4 regions of the Streptomyces sp. NPDC021019 genome follow, and region 4 is predicted to be linked to each of the others. Evidence: riboswitches for the same ligand, from Rfam matches in the RefSeq annotation. Region 4 holds a riboswitch; each other region holds the start of a gene.
What was found. Region 4 has a riboswitch for cyclic di-AMP ahead of ACH4RG_RS31940 (C40 family peptidase). Riboswitches for the same ligand answer to the same signal wherever they lie in the genome.
Positions count from the first base shown of each region.

Region 1: another riboswitch for cyclic di-AMP. It lies ahead of ACH4RG_RS35750 (M23 family metallopeptidase); the one in region 4 lies ahead of ACH4RG_RS31940 (C40 family peptidase).
Region 2: another riboswitch for cyclic di-AMP. It lies ahead of ACH4RG_RS06195 (NlpC/P60 family protein); the one in region 4 lies ahead of ACH4RG_RS31940 (C40 family peptidase).
Region 3: another riboswitch for cyclic di-AMP. It lies ahead of ACH4RG_RS18910 (peptidoglycan DD-metalloendopeptidase family protein); the one in region 4 lies ahead of ACH4RG_RS31940 (C40 family peptidase).

Region 1 covers NZ_JBIRQR010000012.1:83,543-86,696, reverse strand. Annotated here, with positions in the region: gene ACH4RG_RS35755 (aldo/keto reductase) at 1-901, opposite strand, end outside; gene ACH4RG_RS35750 (M23 family metallopeptidase) at 1,059-2,090, opposite strand; cyclic di-AMP (ydaO/yuaA leader) riboswitch at 2,102-2,254, opposite strand; gene ACH4RG_RS35745 (PP2C family protein-serine/threonine phosphatase) at 2,481-3,154, opposite strand, start outside.
Region 2 covers NZ_JBIRQR010000001.1:1,314,245-1,317,398, forward strand. Annotated here, with positions in the region: gene ACH4RG_RS06190 (hypothetical protein) at 1-35, shown strand, start outside; gene ACH4RG_RS06195 (NlpC/P60 family protein) at 95-1,297, opposite strand; cyclic di-AMP (ydaO/yuaA leader) riboswitch at 1,296-1,462, opposite strand; gene pcrA (DNA helicase PcrA) at 1,732-3,154, shown strand, end outside.
Region 3 covers NZ_JBIRQR010000003.1:326,142-329,295, reverse strand. Annotated here, with positions in the region: gene ACH4RG_RS18915 (SGNH/GDSL hydrolase family protein) at 1-236, opposite strand, end outside; gene ACH4RG_RS18910 (peptidoglycan DD-metalloendopeptidase family protein) at 411-1,367, opposite strand; cyclic di-AMP (ydaO/yuaA leader) riboswitch at 1,370-1,530, opposite strand; gene ACH4RG_RS18905 (tyrosine-protein phosphatase) at 1,973-2,785, shown strand; gene ACH4RG_RS18900 (DUF6126 family protein) at 2,834-3,007, opposite strand; gene ACH4RG_RS18895 (helix-turn-helix domain-containing protein) at 3,072-3,154, opposite strand, start outside.
Region 4 covers NZ_JBIRQR010000008.1:201,606-204,759, forward strand. Annotated here, with positions in the region: gene ACH4RG_RS31930 (ATP-dependent Clp protease proteolytic subunit) at 1-152, shown strand, start outside; gene ACH4RG_RS31935 (hypothetical protein) at 190-495, shown strand; cyclic di-AMP (ydaO/yuaA leader) riboswitch at 848-1,033, shown strand; gene ACH4RG_RS31940 (C40 family peptidase) at 1,037-1,507, shown strand; gene ACH4RG_RS31945 (LysE family translocator) at 1,588-2,247, opposite strand; gene ACH4RG_RS31950 (LysR family transcriptional regulator) at 2,321-3,154, shown strand, end outside.

The DNA of each region.
Region 1 (3,154 bases), on a different contig from region 4:
GCCGCAGGTCGGCCACCGCGACGAGGGCGGGAAGCTGTTCGACCGTACGGGCGGAGGCGATCGGGGCGGCGACGGTCGGCTGTGCGGCGAGCCAGGCGAGGGCGACCGTGGCGATCTCGGCGCCCCGTTCCCCGGCGACCCGGTCGAGGGCGGCGAGCACCTTGAGGCCCTGCTCCGACTCCAGGTGGCCGCCCGCCTTCGCGGAGCGGGCGCTCTCCACGGCCGTGCCGGGACGGTACTTGCCGGTGAGGAAGCCGGAGGCGAGCGCGTAGTACGGGACGGCGGCGAGGCCGGCGCGGGCCGCGGTGTCCTGGAGGTCGCCCTCGTAGGTGTCGCGGGAGACCAGGTTGTAGTGCGGCTGGAGCGCGACGTACCGGGCGAGGCCCTCGCGCTCGGAGAAGTCGAGGGAGGCCCGCAGGCGCTCGGGGCTGATGTTGGAGGCGGCGATGTACCGCACCTTGCCCTCCTTCACCAACTGGTCGAGGGCGGTGATGATCTCCTCGACCGGGACGGTCTCGTCGTCGAAGTGCGTGTAGTAGAGGTCGATGTGGTCGGTGCCGAGGCGGCGCAGCGATGCCTCGGCCGCGCCCTTGAGGGTGCCCGCGGCCAGGCCCCGGTGGTCGGGGTGGGCGCCGGCCTTGGTGGCGACGACGATGTCGGACCGGTCGGAGCGGGAGGCGAGCCACTTGCCGATGACGGTCTCCGACTCACCGCCCTCGTTGCCCTCGACCCAGGCGGAGTACGCGTCGGCGGTGTCGATGAAGTTGCCGCCGGCCGCGACGTACGCGTCCAGGACGGCGAAGGACTGGTCCTCGTCCGCCGTCCAGCCGAAGACGTTGCCGCCGAGGGCGAGGGGGAAGACCTGGAGGTCGGAGCTGCCGAGGGTGCGCGGAGAAGTCATGTGGAGGTTCAACGGGCCGGGGCGGCGACGGTATTCCGCCGCCCGCCGGACCGTACCGTCCCCGGACAGACCGGCAGCCCTGACGTCGGGGGGTGTGCGTCAGGGCTGCCGGGGTTGCGGGGCGGCGACGAAGGACGTCAGCCGCGGGGCCGGGAGGTCAGACGTTCAGGCCCTTGCTGTTGAGCCAGGCCATCGGGTCCATCGCGGAACCGCCCGCGGTGCGGACCTCCAGGTGGAGGTGGACGCCGGTGACGTTGCCGCTGTCGCCCATGCGGCCGATGGTCTGGCCGGTGGTGACCTTCTGACCGACGGAGACCTCGATCGAGGACTGGTGGGCGTACCAGATCTCCGTGCCGTCCTCGAGTTCGAGGACCGTGCGGTAGCCGTACGAACCGGAGTAGCCGGCCGACGTGATCGTGCCGCTGTGCACGGCCTTGAGCGGCGCACCGGCCGACCCGGCGAAGTCGAGACCTGTGTGCTGGCCCGAGGACCAGAGCGCGCCGGACTGACCGTAGGTCGAGGTGATCGTGTACGAGAAGGTGGGGAGGGAGAAGCTGGCGGCGAGCTTGGCCAGCCGCTCGGCCTCCTTCTTCTTCTCCGCCGCTTCCTTGGCCGCCTTCTTCTTCGCGGCGGCCGCGGCCTCGGCCTCGTCCTGCTGCTTCTTGGCCTCGGCGGCGGCGCTCTCGGCCGCTGCCTTCTCGGCGGCGGCCCTGGCCTCGGCGTCGGCGCTGGCCTGCTGCTGCTCGGCCTGCTGGAGGATGCGGGCGCGCAGCGCCTCGCCCGCGTCGGTGCCCTGCTCGGCCTCGGCGGTGGTGAGGCCGGCGGTGGTGAGCGGCGCGGACGCGGCGACCGGGGCGGGCTCCGCCTCGTCGGACATCAAAGACCCGACGCCGGGAAGGGACTTGGCGTCGGGGAGGTTGTCCACGATGGAATCGGGAAGAGAGATGGAGACCGGCGCCTTGTCCTGCGCGGTGGCCATACCGCCCGCACCGACGGCCGCTATGACACCGACTCCGAGGACGGTGGAGCTACGGGCCAGACCACGCTGCTTGGCCACGCGGTGCTTGCCGCGCACGGGACGGATGGACTCCGCGGTGGGGTTCCACTCCTCCCAGGTGCGCTCCTCGCCACCGAAGATGTCGGCACGGAAGGGTGACGGGGCCTCAGGGGCAGGCTTGTTGGACGCCACGTGGGCGCACTCCTTTCCTTCCTTCTCGCCTACCGGGTTAGCTGACGGGTTCGGAGCAGGAAGGTCTCCTACGGGCCCCTCCGTCTCTCACGAGACGCAGGCGTCCGATTCACCCCATGTAGGTGGTTCCCCGGTTCCCTTGCGGGATTCGGCGCTCGCGCGCGGCGCCGTCTCTGACGACGGCTGTGACGACCGCGCTGCGTTATCGAACGTTAATAGACGGACAGGCCCTATTCCAAGCTGTTCCTGTTGATCATTAACGAGCACGGCAGGGATGTACGGGTGGCAACCGGGCGCAATCGGGCGACTTGACCGCGACTCAGCCACATCACTTTTTCTGACGGTGTGTCAAATGTTATGCGGAGCGGCGCCCTTCGACTACGCACCGTGTCATCGCCCGGCGTCATCGCCCCGGCCCACGATCTTCACCGTCGTCCGGGGCACGGGCTGCCCCTCCGCCGGCCGCCCGACCGCGATGAGCGCCATGTCGTCCGTGGTCCGCCCACCGGTGTGCAGTCGTACGTCGTCCGTCAGCGCCGACAGCAGCTCCTCCGGACCGGGGAAGATCCGGCCGCGCAGCCGGGCCGCCGGATCGTAGAAGACCCCGTTCGGGTCCCGGGCCTCGGACAGGCCGTCCGTGAAGGCGAGGAGCGTCGCCCCGGCGGGCATCGCCCACTCGTCGGAGCGGTCCGGCCACACCCCCAGGTCCATCCCCAGCGGCATGGCGGGCACCGAGGGCGCCAGCACCTCCAGGGCGCCGTCGGCATGCAGCAGGATCGGCTCGGGGTGACCGCGGTTGACGAGGCGCAACGAAGCCGAACCGGGCGGGATCTCGGCCAGCACGGCGGTGACGAACCCCTCCATGGCGTCCAGCCCGTACCGCCGCGTCCCCTCCCGGGCCAGCGCCCGCTCCAGCCGCTGCGCGACACCCTCCAGCGAACGCTCCTGCTCGGCCGCCTCCCGGAACGCCCCGATGATCACCGCCACCGCCTCGACGGCGTCCAGCCCCTTGCCGCGTACGTCGCCGACGACCACACGCACGCCGTACGGGGTGTCCGCGACGG
Region 2 (3,154 bases), on a different contig from region 4:
CCGCCAACATCTTCATCGCCACGGTCTGGACCTGAGTCCGCGGAAGCGTGCGCCCGCTCCGGGCCGGGCGCACGCCCCGCGCGGGGCGCCTGCCCTACGCGGGGCGCACGCTTCCGTAGATCGGCATGGAGTAGATCGATTCCTCGCGCACGTTCGCACCCGGCTTCGGGGCGTGGATCATCATTCCGTCGCCCTTGTAGATGCCGACGTGGCTGATGTCGTCGTAGAAGAAGACCAGGTCTCCGGGGAGCAGGTCGGACGTGGCGACCCGCGTCCCGAACTCCACCTGGTCCCAGGTCGTCCGGGGCAGGGTCACACCCGCCTCCCGCCAGGCCGCCTGCGTCAGCCCCGAGCAGTCGTAACTGGAGGGGCCCGACGCGCCCCACACGTACGGCTTCCCGATCTGGGCGCGGGCGAAGGCCAGGACCTTCTCCGCCTTGGCGGCGTAACCACTGTCCGTACCGGAGCCGGAGCCGGAGCCCGGATCCGTTCCCGGACCGGAACCGGATCCCGTACCCGAACCGCCGCCGGACTCCTTCGCCGCCTCTTCGCGGGCCTTCTCCTCGGCCTCGGCCTTCTCCTTCGCCTCGGCGGCCTGCCGGGCGGCCAGCTTCGCCGCCTTCTCCTTCGCCTCGGCCTCCTTCTCGCGCTCCAGCTCCGCAAGCCGCGCCTTCTCCTCGGCGGTCAGCCTCGACAGCAGGCCCCGGGCCTCGGTGAGCTTGGTCTGCACGTCCTTCTTGCTGGAGGCGAGCGTGGCCTGCGTCTCGGTGAGGGTCTCCAGGCTCTTCACCGCCTCCGCGCGCTTCTTCGCCGCCGAGGCCTGCTGCGTACGGACCTCGTCGACGGCCTTCTGCTGCCGTTCCGTCGCCCGGTCCATCAGCCGGCTCTGGTCGAAGTACCCCTGCGGGTTGTCCGCCAGGAAGAACGTCGCCGCGGGCGCGATGCCCCCGTTGCGGTACTGGGCCGCGGCGTAGGAGCCCAGCGCCCGGCGCGCCTCGTTGATCTTCTCGGCACGCTTCGCCACGTCGGAGAGCAGCGTGTCGACCTTCGTCTGCTGGGACGCGGAGGCGGCCTTGGCCCGGTTGTACTCCTGGGTCGCGGTGCCCGCCTGTCGGTACAGGGCGTCGACCTTCTTCCGCACTTCCTCGATGGCGGGCTTCGGCTCCGCCGGTGCGGCCGTGGCGCTCTGCGTGGAGAGCAGCGTCACGGAGGCGAGCGCGGCCGTCGTCAGCCCGACGGCGGGGGTGGTGGTGCGCACCTTCGTGCGCGGCTTGCGATGCGATGCCAAGACCGGCATCTCCTTCCGTGGACCGCCTACCGGGTTAGCTGTCGGGTTCGGACGGAACGGAAGGCTGTCCTACGGTCCGGACGCGAGGGCACGGACCGATTCACCCCGGTGCTGCGTGTGGGTCCCCGGTTCCGAACCACCGGCGCGGCAGGACGGATTCGGCAGAGGTGTCCGTCAGGCGTGGTTCGCCTCAGGGAGGTACGGATCACCTGATCGAGCACGCTAGCCAACCGGCACCGCCGCTGGGAAGGACGATGAGCGATATGCCCGATACATTTTCGTGACCTTTCCGGATCGGGCGTCCGGCACCCCCTCCGACCGGGCACTCCTTCACGGAACGTCGCCGTCCGGTCCCCGTGCGTACGGGTGGCGGTGTGGTGTGAGCGGCCCCTTCTCGCCTTCGGCGGAAGGTTGTCAGTCCGGCCGCCTAGACTCGGGAGGCGATGAGCAGCCTCTTTGACGACAGTTTCCTGACCGGCCTCCAGCCCGCGGAGGACGGCCCCCCGCCGCCCCCCGAGGACCACGCGCCCGAAGCGGTGCCGGAGGGTCTCTTCGGGGGCGTCTACGACGCGCCCCCGCCGCCCCGGGACGGGTACTACCGTGACGGTCACGCGCGCCCGGTGATCGACTCCGCCGCCCTGCTCGACGGGTTGAACACCGAGCAGCGCGCCGCCGTCGTGCACGCCGGGTCCCCGCTGCTCATCGTCGCCGGAGCCGGCTCCGGCAAGACCCGCGTCCTCACCCACCGCATCGCCCACCTGCTGGCCGAGCGCGGGACGCACCCCGGCCAGATCCTCGCGATCACCTTCACCAACAAGGCCGCGGGCGAGATGAAGGAGCGCGTCGAGCAGCTCGTCGGCCCCCGCGCCAACGCCATGTGGGTCATGACCTTCCACAGCGCGTGCGTCCGCATCCTGCGCCGCGAGTCGAAGAAGCTCGGCTTCACCTCGTCGTTCTCGATCTACGACGCCGCCGACTCCAAGCGCCTGATGGCCCTGGTCTGCCGCGACCTCGACCTGGACCCGAAGCAGTTTCCGCCGAAGTCCTTCACCGCCAAGGTCTCCAACCTCAAGAACGAGCTCATCGACGAGGAGACCTTCGCCGGGCAGGCCATGGACGGGTTCGAGAAGACCCTGGCCCAGGCGTACGCGCTCTACCAGGCCCGCCTGCGCGAGGCCAACGCTCTGGACTTCGACGACATCATCATGACGACGGTCCACCTCCTCCAGGCCTTCCCGGACGTCGCCGAGCACTACCGCCGCCGCTTCCGCCACGTCCTCGTCGACGAGTACCAGGACACCAACCACGCCCAGTACACGCTGGTACGCGAGCTGGTTGGCCCGGCCGGGGAGGCCGACGCACCCGCCGAGCTGTGCGTGGTGGGCGACGCGGACCAGTCGATCTACGCCTTCCGGGGCGCGACCATCCGCAACATCCTCCAGTTCGAGGAGGACTACCCGAGCGCGACGACGATCCTCCTGGAGCAGAACTACCGCTCCACGCAGACGATCCTCTCCGCCGCCAACGCCGTCATCGAGCGCAACGAGAGCCGCCGCCCCAAGAACCTCTGGACCAACGCCGGCAGCGGCGCCCGCATCACCGGCTACGTCGCCGACACCGAGCACGACGAGGCGCAGTTCGTCGCCGACGAGATCGACCGGCTCACCGACGCGGGCGACGCGAAGGCGGGCGACGTCGCCGTCTTCTACCGGACCAACGCCCAGTCCCGTGTCTTCGAAGAGATCTTCATCCGCGTGGGCCTGCCCTACAAGGTCGTCGGCGGTGTGCGCTTCTACGAGCGCAAGGAGGTCCGGGACGTCCTGGCCTACCTCCGGGTCCTCGCCAACCCCGAGGACACCGTCCCGC
Region 3 (3,154 bases), on a different contig from region 4:
AGACGTCCTCGTACGGCGAGATTGGCGTAGCGGAAGTTCCCGTGCGGGGAGCCCTCGGGGCCGGTCGCCCCGTCGGGGGCCGGGAGCCGGTCGGCGAGGAGCACCGCGAAGCGGTCCGCCCAGCCGAGATAGGTCCCGTCGGGGCCGGGGTCGCCGACGCCCTCGGTGAAACTGTCGCCAATCGCCGCGTACGACCCGATGGTGTGCTGCTGATTGTTTCTCGAATCGTCTGCCACAAGCACATATCCTGCATCGTGCGATGTGACCTACGCGACCGTAATACGGGGTTGACGGGTGGTGAGATAGACCACCCGGTCAGTTTTTGGTAAAGCCGGAATAAGCGGAGGGGCGGTGCGCCGCCGCGCACCGCCCCTCGACCACTTCTCGCCGCGTCCGGTCGGACGGATACGTCAGACGGAGACGCCGTGCTGACGCAGGTACGCGATCGGGTCGATGTCCGAGCCGTAGCTCGGGCCGGTGCGGACCTCGAAGTGCAGGTGCGGGCCGGTGGAGTTGCCGGTGGAGCCGGAGAGGCCGATCTGCTGTCCGCCGGTGACGGTCTGACCGACGGAGACGTTGAGCGAGGACTGGTGGGCGTACTGGGAGTACATGCCGTCCTCGTGCTGGATGACGACCTCGTTGCCGTAGGAGCCGCTGTTGCCGGCCGAGACCACGGTGCCCGGGCCGATGGCGAGTACGGGGGTGCCGGAGGAGGCCTGGAAGTCCGAGCCGGTGTGGTAGCCGCTGGACCAGCTGGCGCCGGAAGCCCGGTACTGGGTGGTGACGTTGGCGCTGGCCAGCGGGGCGGACCAGCCGGAGCCGGTGGCCTCGGAGGAGCCGGTCCGCGACGGGCTGCCGGAGCCCTCGGAGTCGTCGGCGGAGACGCTGTCCGCCTTCGGGGCCTCCTTCGGCGCGGCCTTCGGCGCCGGTGCGGCCTTCTTCGGGGCGGCCTCGGGAGCCGCGGACTTCTCGGCCGGGGCGGAGCCCTTGGCGCCGAGGGTCAGCTTCATGCCCGGGTGGATCAGGCTGGGGTTCTCGCCGACGGTGGAGCGGTTGTCCTGGTACAGCTTCTCCCACCCGCCCTTGAGCCGGTGCTCGGCCGCGATCTTCGCCAGGTAGTCGCCGGAGACGACGGCGTACGTCTTCGTGGCGGCCTTCGACGCGGCGGGGGCGGTGGCCGGGGCGGTGTGCGCGGCGGCGACCGAGGCGGCGGCGGGCTTCGCCGCCGGAGCGGCCCGGTCCGCCGCGTTCGCGACGGTGGCGCCGATGAGCGGGAGGGCGAGTGCGGCGCCGCCGGTCCCGGCGACGAGGACGCCGCGGGAGATCGGGCCGGACTTCGGACGACGGTGCTTACCCTTTGCGGGCATGGGAAGTTCCTCTCCGGCGCCTGCGAGGTGAGCTGTCGGGTTCGGGCTGGAGATGCCCGGTCGCATTGCGGCGACTTCACCCCGAGCCGGTCCGGATCGCTCCGGACCGGCGGCTTACCTGGTTCCCCCGCTCCTGCCACGCGTGAGTGGGTGGGTGCGAATTCCGGGCGGCGGCAGGATTAGGCGGTCCGTCCGGATTGCGGCGACCGTAAACGAGCGAGGACGAGCAGAACAAGCCATCGGTTGCTCACCGGAATCATCGATTCAATTTCTCCCCGGACTTCCCGTCACACTCCGTGGATGACGGATCTTGGATTTCCGTACGGGCAACGGGAATACTCCGGGGCGAGCTCACCACGGTCCGTCACGAATATGATCCCGCTCACCTCCGAAATCCCATCTCCCCCATTAGCGGGGCATGTTCTGCGAAATGCACCAATACGGACATGCGCTCGGCTTCGCCGCTGACGCCGGGTCAGGTCGGCGGCCCCGGTACTCCGCACCGGGGTGCGACCGTGATGATTTTCCGTCGAATCGATGTCGTATCGTCACGGGAGCGCCCTCGCCGGCGAGCCGCGCCGACGCCAGAGATCCCAGGAGCCACCGTGACGCAACAGGTGCCGCAGGTCCCGCCGACAGAGACCGCGCTGACCGGAGTCCGCAACTTCCGCGACGTGGGCGGGCTCCCCACCGCGGACGGCCGGCGCACCGCCTTCGGGCGGCTCTACCGGAGCGGCCACCTGGCGCACGCCACGGCCGAGGACGCGGTCTTCCTCGGCGGGCTCGGGCTGCACACGATCTTCGACTTCCGCCACTCCGCCGACCACCGGCTCGACGGATACGACATCGAGCTGGCCGGTGTCCGCAATGTCAGCATTCCGCTCTCGGACCCGGCCGACGGCGCGGAGTTCTGGCGGCTGGTGAGCGACGGGAACATCGAGCAGCTGCGCTCCGTCCTCGCGCACGGCAAGGGCGTCGACCGCATGATCCGGATGTACCGCGCGACGATTCTGGACCGCACCGCCGAGCACAGCCGGGTGCTGCACTCCCTGGCCGAGGACAGCGTCCCCGCCCTGATGCACTGCGCGGCGGGCAAGGACCGGGCCGGTCTCTCGATCGCGGTCGCCCTGCTGGCGGTCGGCGTGGAGCCGGAGGCGATCGAGGCGGACTACCTCAAGTCGAACGACCTCCACCGCCGCTACGCCGTGAAGCGCTCCGACGCGTCCGGCACCGGCATGTCTCCCGAGGTGCTGGAGCTGCTGGACCCGCTCTTCGGAGCGCGGCCCGCCTACCTCGCGGCGGCCTTCACGGCCATCGAGGAGAACTGGGGAACGACGGACCGCTACCTGTCGGAGGGACTGGGCGTCTCCCCCGAGACCCGGGAGCGGCTGCGCGAGCGCCTGCTCGACCTGGGCTGACCCGGACGGGAGGCGATCCGTCCGGCGCGGGCGGTCGTCCGACCGCTGTCACTTGCTCCCGGCCACCACGAAGAGCAGGTAGAGGAAGCCCGCGATGACGTGGCCCGCCACCAAGTAGGCGAAGAGCCGGATGATGACGCCGCGCGGCATCCGCTTCTCCTGCGGGTCCTCGTTCGGACGCCGGCCGGGACCCAGCGGGTCGTAGTGCTCGGAATCGGACATGACGGTCCTCTCTGTCGGCCTCATGGCCGGTGGAGCGAAGGTGGAGCCGGCCGGGACGGCCGGTTCAGCGCGCGTGGAGAGCACTGCCGAGGCACAGCTCGGCGGCGGGGCTCTGGAGCAGGGAGTGGACGAAGAGCAGCTCCGCGC
Region 4 (3,154 bases):
TGCGCACCCGCGAGATGTTCGCGGCCATGCTGGTCCGGGACACGGGCCGGACCGCGGAGCAGGTCACCGCCGACATCGAGCGCGACACCATCCTCGACGCCAGGGCCGCCCTCGCCAACGGGCTGGTCGACCACGTCATGGAGAACCGCTGACTCTCCCGGCCGCCGCACGACGCGAGGTGAGACGCCGATGGAGCCAACCGACTTCCCGCCCCTGCCCGCACTGACCCGGGCCGAGGGCGAGTTCGTCGACTGCTATCTGGCCGTGCTCGACCAGGTGGGCCGGATCAACCCGGCCCGTGGCAGCGACACCTACAGCGCGCTGCGGGCCGCCCAGGCCCTGGCCTCCCGGGCGGCCACGCTGCGCGACGCCCTGGCCCTGATGCACGAGCGCGGCGAGTCGCGGATCCACGCCGCCACCCTGGCGCGGGCCCTGCGCGTCCTGGACGGGGAGCGCCGGGCGGGCCGGGTCGCGATGCCGCCGCCCGTGAACTGACCTGCCCCGCGCGGGGGAGCGCGTCACGGGAGCGGGCCGGTCGGCCCCGCGCACGACACGCCCGGCCCCGGGACCGATTCGTCTCGCTCGTTCGGCGTAGACGATCACCCGCCCGAGCGACGGCTCAACTTGCGTTCGGTGCGCGGTCCGTACTCGAAATGCGCCCTTTCGTCGCTGGTACGAGGGTGTCCGCCCGGCTCGTGGGCGAGCCTGAATCCGACCTGTCCACCCGAATGGATCAGTGGTGAGGAGACTCACAAACCGCTGTTTCAGCTCGGAAATCCGGCACCGGGTGAGTCAAGATCCCTGGGACGACAAGCCCCCGCCACCGCGGCGGGGCGGTCCGGGCGGACGCCGAGTCCTGCCGCCGCCCGGATGACTGGTCGACAGGAGTGGATCGGCAGGAGTGGAGGACCCGAGCACAACGGGCCGCCCGGGAGACCGGGAAGCCCTCGGGGTGAAGCCGCGACAGCGGCCGGGCAACTTCGCCAGCCCGAACCCGACAGGTCATCCTTCACAGGCGGCTGACGAAGGGTTGCGCATGTCTGCGCAGGTTCATGTCCCGTCTCTGTTCGCCCGGGTCGGTACGGCCTCGGTACTCACCCTGGCCGTGACGTCCTCGATGCTGGCGCCCGGTCTGGTGAGCGATGCCGAGGCCGCCACCCACGCGACGAAGGCCCTGAAGGTCGCCGCGTCGAAGAAGGGGGCCCCCTACAAGTACGGAGCGGCCGGTCCCAGCCGCTTCGACTGTTCGGGGCTGACGGTCTATTCGTTCAAGAAGGCCGGCAAGAAGCTTCCCCGCACGGCACAGCAGCAGTACAACAAGACCCGCCACATCGGGAAGTCGCAGCGCAAACGCGGCGACCTCGTCTTCTTCCATTCGGGGCGCAGCGTCTACCACGTGGGCATCTACGCCGGGGCCGGGAAGATCTGGCACTCCCCCAAATCGGGGGACGTGGTGAGACTGGCCAAGATCTGGTCCAAGAGCGTCTGGTACGGACGGGTCCGCTGACCCACCGGCCGGACGCTCTTTCCGTGCGGACGGCCCGGCCCGCCCTGGGCTGTCCGCCGTCCGCGACGGCCACCGCGCCCTCAGCGCAGCAGGGGGCCGGTGACCAGGGCGAGTCCCAGACCGGTGAGCGCCACACCGCTGCCGCCCTCGATGGCGCGGGCGGTACGCGGGCGGCGCAGCCACCGGCCCAGCCGGTCCACGAGCAGGACGACGGCCGGGAACCAGATCAGCGCCAGCACGACCACCAGGGCCGCGAGCAGCAGGGTCCTGGGCAGCGGCGGCTGACCGTGGGGCACGAACTGGGGCAGCAGGCTGAGGAAGAGGACCGGGGCCTTCGGGTTGAGCGCGTTGGTCAGGAACCCCTGGCGCAGCGCGCGTCCGAACTCCCCGGTCGCGGGCCGCCCCGGCTCGTCCTCCCGCGTGGCGGCGGGTGAGCCGGAGCTGTCCCGAGAGGGCCGGCGGCGGATCGCGTACAGCGCGCTGATCCCGAGGTAGAGCACGTACGCACCACCGAGCAACTGGACGGTACGGAAGAGCACCGGCATGGTCACCAGCACCGCGGCGAGTCCGGCGACCGCGAGCGCGGTGTGCACCAGCAGTCCTCCGGCGACGCCGAACGCGGTGGCCAGGCCCGCGGTGCGCGAGGCCAGGGCGTTGCGTACGACGACGGTGAAGTCGGCGCCGGGCAGCGCGACCATGCCGGCGGCGACCCCGGTGAAGGCGATCAGTTGTGCGTCCATGGGTCCACCTTGGACCGGCGGAGCCTTTAGCGTGTACTTGCAATCTTCTGGGTCTGCCTAAAGGAACGCTTTGATGTACGACCCGACACGGCTCGCGGCGCTCGTGGCGGTCGCGGAGGCCGGATCGATCACCCGGGCCGCCGCCCGCCTCGGCTACACCGCGCCCGCGCTCTCCCAGCAGCTGGCCAAACTGGAGCGGGAGGCCGGGGCGGCACTGCTGGTGCGCCACCACCGCGGGGCGCGGCTGACCGCGGCGGGCGAGCTGCTGGCGCAGCGGGCCCGGCGGGTCCTGGACGAGCTGGACCAGGCTCGGCACGAGCTGGCTCAGCTGGCCGGGCTCTCGGGCGGCAGGCTGCGGGTGGGGACGTTCACGACGGCCGGGATCCATCTGCTGCCGCCGGTCCTGAGCGCGTTCCGGCGGGCCCATCCGGAGGTCGAGCTGGCCGTCGCCGAATACGAACCGCCGGGCGGCATCGCCGCGGTGGTCGCCGGCGAGGTGGACCTCGCCCTGACCCACGCCTACGAACCGGCGGCGACCGATCCCCCGTCGGCGGGCGTTCTCGTCGAACCGCTGCTGGTCGAGGAGCTGGTGCTGGTCGCCTCGGTGGGCCACCGGCTCTCCGAGGGCACCGGGCGGCTGCCGGTCGGCGAGCTGGCGGGACGGCCGCTGATCAGCAGCGCGCCCACCCATCCGCCCCGGCGGGGGGTCGAGAACGCGCTCGCCGAGGCCGGGGCGACACCGGCCGTGGTCTGTGAGTCGCCCGGGTACGCGCTGGTGTGCGCGCTGGTCAGCGCGGGACTCGGGGTGGCGGTGGTGCCGGAGATGGTCGCCTCGATGTCCTCGGCCCCGCTGTCGGTCCGGCGGCTGGAGCCCGCCTCGTTCCGCCGGACCATCTCGGTCGTGCAC